2 regions of the Metabacillus elymi genome follow, and region 1 is predicted to be linked to the other one. Evidence: riboswitches for the same ligand, from Rfam matches in the RefSeq annotation. Region 1 holds a riboswitch; the other holds the start of a gene.
The links. Region 1 has a riboswitch for cobalamin ahead of HUW50_RS05195 (DUF4430 domain-containing protein). Riboswitches for the same ligand answer to the same signal wherever they lie in the genome.
Positions count from the first base shown of each region.

Region 1 (4,446 bases):
ATATTGGTAACTCTGTCTATGTATTTGGTGGCGGTAGATCTTCTTCCGATATAGCAAATGGAAGATTTGACTGTTCAGGTTTTGTAAATTGGGCCTTTTCAACAGTTGGAGTTAGCTTAGGTGGTAATACGGATTCATTAAAGCACGCAGGAACTCAAGTTTCAAGAAGTAATATGCAACCTGGAGATCTTGTTTTCTTTAATACTTATAAAACAGATGGCCATGTTGGTATTTATGTTGGCGGTGGTAAATTCATCGGTTCTCAAAGTTCAACTGGTGTAGCAATCGCTAATATGAGTAGTGGTTATTGGGCAGAGAAATTTAATGGACGTGTTGTGCGCGTAAATTTATAAGTTTTGATTAGAGCTGGCATAAATGAGTCAGCTCTTTTTTGTCTTAATTTTTTAATTCCCATTTAAATAGCTTGCTAAACATAGAATATAAATATTTCGCGCATGTAATTTTAATTAGATCAGGATGGAGGTAAGATTAGGCATTATTGTCTACTCCTAAAGAGAATGATAGCAAGGTTACTATGTCTTTAATCTAAAGTGGTGCTTGCAAAAGAACCAATATTATTATAAAATTTAAATCGTAATTATTACTGTTTGTGATGTTGCCACAAGATATTTAATTACGACCAATTACACATAATTAAGGATAGCAGTTGTGCGTAATAAATAGGTAGGAAAAATACAGACTTTAAATCGTAATAATAACGATCTAGAAAGAAGGGTTCAAATGAGAAAAAAGAAAATACCAGTAACAGTCTTAAGTGGTTATTTAGGATCTGGAAAAACAACTTTATTAAATCATATTTTAGCTAACAGAGAAAATAAGCGAGTTGCAGTAATTGTAAATGATATGAGCGAGGTAAATATTGATGCCTCATTAATTAAACAGGGTGGTTTTTCTCAGACAGAGGAAAAGCTAGTCGAGCTACAAAATGGTTGTATTTGTTGTACATTGCGCGAAGATTTAATTTTTGAAGTTGAGAAGCTTGTAAAGCAAGGAGATATTGACAATCTTGTCATTGAATCAACAGGTATTTCAGAGCCTGTTCCAGTAGCACAAACATTTACATATGTGGATGAAGAGCTCGGGATCAATCTATCAGAGCTATGTAAATTAGATGCAATGATTACGGTAGTAGATGCAAACCGCTTTTGGTACGATTTTGCTTCTGGAGAGACACTTTTGGATCGAAAGCTAGCAACTGATGAAACAGATACGAGGGAAGTCGTTGATCTGTTAATCGATCAAATAGAATTTGCAAATATAATTGTTTTGAATAAAACAGATTTAGTCCATAGGGAAGATATTGACGAATTAAAGAGAGTTATTAAAAAATTAAATCCTGAGGCGAAAGTGGTAGAAAGTGTGTTTTCTAAGGTCGACATTAACGAAATATTAAATACCCACCTGTTTAATTTTGAGAAAGCAAGTCAAGCTGCCGGATGGATACAAGAGCTTATGACAGAACATACGCCAGAAACAGAAGAGTTCGGCATTTCTTCATTCGTATACAAGCGTAAACGACCATTCCACCCTGAAAGATTGATGGCTTGGCTTGAGGATTGGCCAGTTGATGTTGTCCGTGCCAAAGGATTCTTTTGGTTAGCCTCTCGAAATGATATGACTGGATTACTTTCTCAGGCAGGACCCTCTATTATTATACAGGGAGCAGGAGCGTGGATCGCAACTTATTCTCAGCAGGAACAACAACAAGTTCTAATAGAGGAACCTGAACTATTAGAAAAGTGGGATGATAAATATGGTGATCGTATGACAGAGCTCGTTATGATTGGTATTGATATGAATCGTGTTGAAGTTGAGGAATCACTAGATCATTGCTTATTAACGGATGAAGAAATGAATCAAGATTGGTCAACGTTTATTGACCCAATACCTTCATTTACCGTTGCTATTTAGATTCGTAAGAAAATCAAACTAAATTTTTTATTAGGAGGAAATAAAATGAGAATAAATATAATATTAGCGTGTACTGAAACCGGGGATCGAAATTATATAACAACAAAAAATAAACGAAATAATCCAGATAGAATTGAAAGAATGAAGTACTGCCCACGATTAAAAAAACATACATTGCATCGAGAAACAAAATAATTAGTCAGGAAAGGTACTCCAGGGGTTTGGTCCTGGGAGTGCCTTTTTTAAATTGAGAAAGAGACGAATATTGACACCCTTTTTATACTAGACTATTATTAAGTAATCTTAAATGTAACTAAATACGATAAAAATAGGTTGATAGATCTAGTAAGTCTATCATGAAAAGGGAAGACCGGTGAACAATCCGGCGCGGTCCCGCCACTGTAAATGGGAGCTCTTTGCATTATGCCACTGTTCATAATGGGAAGGTTGTAAAAGAGTGTTGATCATGAGCCAGGAGACCTGCCTGTTTTTTTAATCACCAAAACTTACGAGGATAGGGATGGTGTTTGAGCACAGGTATACATATGTACTTTACTGTTTTTTTACCCTGTGACAAGCACACATCTCTGTATAGTGATGTGTTTTTTTATTTTTTAGGTACACAGAATCCTACTTTGGATAAGCGCGCAAGGTATCGTAACTCTCGTGCTTTTATTCTTATAGAAAGAAAAACATAATTAGGGGGCTTTTTACTTTGAACAAACGAAATTTGTCAAAACGAGGTATAGCTTTATTTTCTATTACCTTATTAGTTCTTTTTCAAGTTTTATCATTTTTCCCTCAGCAGGTTGATGCAGCAGTATTAACAAATGGTGCAACAATTTCAGCAGTAGATAAAGATGGAAATAAGATATTGCCTTTGACTGCAGTGGAGATTGAAGAAGGTGAAACAGCTTTTGATTTATTAAAAGAAGTTACAGAGGAACAGGACGTTATTCTAGACTATGGTGAGGATCCTAATTTTGGAGCATTTATCAATAGTATTGGGTCTGTTATTCCAGAAGGTGATCATTATTGGGGCTTTATGATTAATGGTGAAGGAGCACAGGTTGGAGCATCAAGTTATGTTGTAGAAAAGGGAGATAGCCTACTTTTTAAAGTGATTAGTTATCCAGCCGAAACAGTTGATATAACAGTTTCTGCGGTCGACAAAAATAAAAATGTAGTATTCAGAGAAACGGTATCAGTTGTGAATGGATCAAGTGCATACGATGCTTTAAAACTAGCTGGTAAAACGGCAGAAGTTAGTGTAGATACATCCATTGATTCTGAATTTTTTGCCTATGTAAATAACATCGGCAAGGTTGAATTAGGTGACTATGATTACTGGAGCACATACTTAAATGACGAATACATGCAAGAAGGGATTACTTCTACTATTGTTAAAAATGGGGACCATTTAAAGCTTGTTGTAGAATCATGGGGACCTCCACCGGATGAAACTGGTGAAGATGAGCAACCTGTAACAGATGGTGAAACACCAGAAGATGATACTGGGACAGAAGAACCAAAACCAGATCAAACTCCAGTCACGCTAGAACAAGTAAGAACTGCTGTTCAATCAACGAAACAATATTTATCAAAGAAAGCTATAAATGACGATTTTACTGCAATAGCTCTTGAAGTTGTTGGAGGAGATGTACCTCAAGAATATATTGATAGATTAAAAGAGGATATCATAGAAAAAGAAGGCATTTATCGAAATGTAACAGATTATGAGCGGTTTGTAATTGGATTAACGGCAGCTGGAATTGATCCTACGAACTTCGCAGGATACAATCTAGTTGAAAAAATTCACTCGAATGAGCGGATGATAAAACAAGGTAATAATGGTGTAATCTATGCACTGCTAGCATATGATAGTGGAAACTATGAAATACCAAGTGATGCAAAATGGACAAGAGAAAAACTTGTAAACTATTTACTTGATCAACAGCTTAATAAGGGCGGCTGGTCCCTATTTGGTACATCTCCTAGTGTGGACATTACTGGAATGGCGCTTGCAGCATTAGCACCATACAAAGAACAGGAGAATGTACAAGCTGCTATCAATAAAGCAGTCGAATGGTTCTCTAGTGTCCAAGATAGCAATGGTGGGTTTAGTGATGATACAAATGGTGGTGACGCTAGTGAAACAACTGCACAGGTCATCATTGGTTTAGCATCTGTTGGTGTGGATCCAACCGATGAGAGATTCACCAAGCAAGCAGGAGACCTGGTTGTTGCGAGCCTTGATTCAGGAGCTTCAACAGGCGTTAATCTTATTCAGCATCTTCTTACATTTAAGCAGTCAGACGGTGGTTTTGCTCATCTAAGCGGTGGTGATACTAACACGATGGCGAGTACTCAAGCTCTGTTAGCGTTAACTGCATATGATTATCTCTTAACAGATAAAGGTTCGATTTATCGATTTAGTAAACCAAAAGTAGTCGTAGATTCTGATGAAATCGTTGATAATGAAGTAACGCCAACACCAGAAAAAACAGCTGAAAT
Region 1 covers NZ_CP055263.1:1,064,732-1,069,177, reverse strand. The annotation lists gene HUW50_RS05210 (C40 family peptidase) at 1-353, shown strand, start outside; gene HUW50_RS05205 (GTP-binding protein) at 742-1,932, shown strand; gene rpmG (50S ribosomal protein L33) at 1,978-2,127, shown strand; cobalamin riboswitch at 2,246-2,434, shown strand; gene HUW50_RS05195 (DUF4430 domain-containing protein) at 2,648-4,446, shown strand, end outside.

Region 2 (4,446 bases), 1.6 Mb from region 1:
GGAATGATTAAAGGTATTCAGAGCGGAATTCAACCAATAATTGTGCTCGCATTAATTGGAATCTTAATTGGTGCATGGATGAGTAGCGGAACGATACCTACAGTAATGGTATATGCCCTAACAGTAATTAATCCGAACTACTTACTAATTACTTCATTATTTTCTTGTATGGTTATCTCAAGCCTTGTTGGAAGCTCATTTACTACAGTTAGTACTGTTGGCGTAGCTCTTATGGGTGCTGGAATCGCTATTGGCATACCTGCCCCATGGGTAGCAGGTGCTATCATTTGCGGTGCTTGCTTTGGTGATAAGATGTCTCCAATGTCTGATACAACAAATTTTGCATCAGGTGTTTCATCTGTTGAGCTTTTCACACATATTAGACATATGACCAAAACAACTATTCCTAGCATTCTTATTACAACTTTAATTTTTTTCATAATTGGGAGAATCACTCCTATCCATTCAGCATCACTGTCTGAAATGACAAACATGATAAATATAATTGAAACCCATGTCCAAATAAGTAGTCTTACACTGCTTTCACCAGTATTAGTTATAATTTTAGCCATTCGAAAGGTACCAGTCGTACCAGCATTAATCGTTGGAATTATTACAGCAGGGATAACAGCTATAGGATTTCAAGGAGTAAAATTAAGCGAATTCCTTCATGTTTTACAAAACGGTACAACTTTCACAATTGAAAATGCACAGGTTGTCAATATGATGAACCGTGGTGGACTTCAATCAATGATGTGGTCGATTTCACTCATCCTGATTGCTTTTGCTTTTGGCGGATTACTCGATATGTTAAACATCATTCCGACCCTCTTAAATGGATTGATAGAGCGCGTTAAAACAAAAGGTCAGCTGATTCTATCAACAGCAGCATCTTCGTTTGGGGTGAATTTATTAACAGGTGAACAGTACTTATCAATTCTCATTCCAGGCCAATCTTTTAAAGGCATATATGACAAAATGAAGCTTGAGCGTAAATACTTGTCACGAACACTTGAAGATGCTGGAACTTTGATAAATCCACTGATCCCATGGGGCGTAAGTGGTGCTTTCTTTGCTCAAACACTTGGTGTTCCAGTAATCGCCTTTTTACCTTTTGCTTTCTTTTTGTATCTATCACCTTTCTTTTCGATCCTTTTTGGATTTTTTAGTAAAGTAAAAACCACTTCTTAACGGATCTGACCTAGTAAGTCAGATCTTATTTTTTTCTTCCAAAATTCTATTGAAGTAGATAAATTTCGACAATTAGAAAGTATTGGTTGATTAATTTGCAAGTGTGCCTTATTATGTAAATAGAACAATTAACTACATATTGACAGAATCACAAACGTAAAAACTATATATTGTATCTTTGCAAGCGATAGGCGCCTATAAGGCTGAAAAGGGAATCTGGTGTAAATCCAGAACTGTCCCCGCAACTGTAAGTGTGACGAACTGAGATAGCCACTGTACATTATCATGTATGGGAAGGCCTCGTAGTAGGACGAGCACAAGTCAGGAGACCTACCTAAAGCTTGCTAAAGTTTCAATTTCTTCGGGGACTGAGAAGATGAAACGATAGTAAGTAATTATGGGCTTAACTATATTCCTGCCCTTCTTATCTGTCGTTTTATCCGCTCATTCTCGAGCGGTTTTTTTATTTACCAAAAGATTATGGAGGAATTAACATGAGTACGACAACAACTACACCTATCATTATTGATAGCTTAAATGAAGAATCATTTAACGCAACAAAACTTACTACATTTATTAGCAGTATCCATCAACAATTCCCTTCACTATATATAGATAATTATCTTAACAGGATCAATAACACCCTTCTCCAGAGAGATTCCTATACGACTGAACAGCTCACAAATTTACTTATTTTAGAGGGATTATCTAATATTAATGAACAAGAGCCAGAATGGACTTACTTTTGCGCTCAAATTTATTTAACAAAACTCTACAAGGAAGCAGCAGCTAACCGTGGATATGACAAAAATCAAAAATATGGTAGTTTCAATAATTTAATTGAGATATTAGTTTCAAAGGGTCTTTACCACTCTAAGCTGCTTGATCTTTATACAAAAGAAGAAATTGAACAAGTTGGCTCATTTATCCAACCTGAAAAGGATCAGTTATTCACATATATTGGGCTTCGAACCTTAGCAGATCGCTACTTAACACGTGATTTTACAAAACAAACCTTAGAGCTTCCACAAGAAAGGTTCTTAATTATCGCAATGACACTTATGGCCGAGGAGCATAAAGAAAGACGCCTAGAACTTGTTAAACAAGCCTATTGGGCCATGAGTAATCTTTATATGACTGTAGCCACTCCAACATTATCAAATGCCGGAAAACCTATAGGGCAATTATCTAGTTGTTTTATTGATACGATTGATGATAGCTTACAAGGAATATTTGATAGTAATACCGATATTGCTAATCTTTCAAAATCAGGTGGTGGGATTGGTGCATACCTAGGAAAAGTCAGGAGCCGCGGAAGTGATATAAAAGGTTTTAAAGGTGTTTCATCTGGAATCATTCCTTGGATGAAAATGCTTAACAACACAGCAGTTAGCGTAGACCAACTAGGACAGCGAAAAGGTGCAATCGCTGTTTATTTAGATGTTTGGCATAAAGATATCTACTCATTCCTAGATTCTAAACTTAATAATGGTGATGAACGAATGCGTACCCATGACTTATTCACAGGTGTTTGTATTCCAGATATATTCATGGAGCAGGTTGAAGCCCGCGGGGATTGGTATTTATTTGATCCACATGAAGTTCGAAAAGTAATGGGATATAGCATTGAGGACTTTTACGACGAAGAAAAAGGAAATGGTAGCTTCCGTCAAAAGTACTGGGAATGTGTCGATAACGAACAACTTTCTAAAGAAAAGATTCCAGCTATTGAGATAATGAAACGTATTATGATCAGCCAATTAGAAGCAGGTACACCATATATGTTCTATCGTGATGAAGTGAACAGACAGAATGCTAATTCTCACAAAGGAATGATTTACTGCAGCAATCTTTGTACAGAAATCACTCAAAATCAAAGCGCTACAACTGTTGAGGAGCATTATACAGAGGACGGAAAAATAATTACCGTTAAAACACCTGGTGATTTTGTCGTTTGTAACCTCTCCTCTATTAATCTTGCAAAGGCTGTTACAGATGATGTTTTAGAAAGACTCATCCCTATCCAAGTAAGAATGCTAGACAATGTCATTGATTTAAATACGATTCCGGTTCTGCAAGCAAAGCTAACAAATGAAAAATATCGCGCAATCGGTCTAGGTACATTCGGATGGCATCATTTATTAGCTCTTAAACAAATAAAGTGGGAGCATGAAGAAGCTGTTAAGTTCGCTGACGAGCTATATGAGAAAATATCCTATCTTACAATTAGAGCAAGCATGGAGCTTTCAAAGGAAAAAGGCTCTTATTCCGTTTTTGCAGGTTCAGAATGGGAAACTGGTTCGTACTTCAAAAAAAGAGGCTATCAATCAAAGGAAAGCATATTCGATTGGGACTTATTACAAGAGAATGTAAAAAAGTTCGGAATTCGCAATGGATACTTAATGGCAGTTGCACCAAATGCATCGACATCGATTATCGCAGGAAGTACTGCTAGCATTGATCCAATTTTCCAAAAGGTTTATTCAGAAGAAAAGAAAGACTATAAAATTCCTGTTACAGTTCCTGATTTAAATGCAACAACAACCTGGTTTTATAAATCAGCTTATTTTATTGACCAGCTATGGAGCATAAAGCAAAATGCTGCAAGACAGCGTCATATCGATCAGTCTATCTCCTTCAATTTTTATGTACAAAACAACATTAAAGCCAAAGACTTATTAGATCTGCATATGACTGCATGGAGTGAAGGGTTGAAAACAACTTATTACGTACGCTCAACCTCTAGTGAAATTGAAGACTGCGATTCATGTGCTAGTTAACTTAGAAAAGCGCAAGCGCCTGTTCAGCCCCGACAAGCATAAGACGCAAATGAATAGAAGACGTAATTTGTCTTCAATTCATTTGTGACTTATGACCTCGAGGGGCTAGGCGCTGGAGCTAGACACCGTCACTAAGTACAAAATAAATAATTTCTGGTGGATTAAAAATCCGAAGCTGACCTTACGTAAAAGATCAGCCTCTCTATCTTGATAAATCAAAACGTTAAAAGGAGTCCCCAAATGGAAAACACAGCTTTAATTAAACGAAAAATCATGGATGCTTCCGCTCCAAATCGTTCAACTGCAATTATTAATGGCGAAAGCTCAAATGTTTTAAACTGGGATGATGTCACATACCCATGGGCATATCCACGCTACAAAAAGATGCTAGCAAATTTCTGGACCCCATTTGAGATCAACATGGCTCAGGATATCAAACAATATCCCAATCTAACAAATGATGAAAAAGATGCAT
Region 2 covers NZ_CP055263.1:2,653,407-2,657,852, reverse strand. The annotation lists gene nhaC (Na+/H+ antiporter NhaC) at 1-1,191, shown strand, start outside; cobalamin riboswitch at 1,364-1,543, shown strand; gene HUW50_RS12675 (ribonucleoside-diphosphate reductase subunit alpha) at 1,686-3,971, shown strand; gene HUW50_RS12670 (ribonucleotide-diphosphate reductase subunit beta) at 4,212-4,446, shown strand, end outside.
Region 2: linked by a shared signal. The riboswitch ahead of HUW50_RS12675 (ribonucleoside-diphosphate reductase subunit alpha) and the one ahead of HUW50_RS05195 (DUF4430 domain-containing protein) in region 1 are both predicted to bind cobalamin.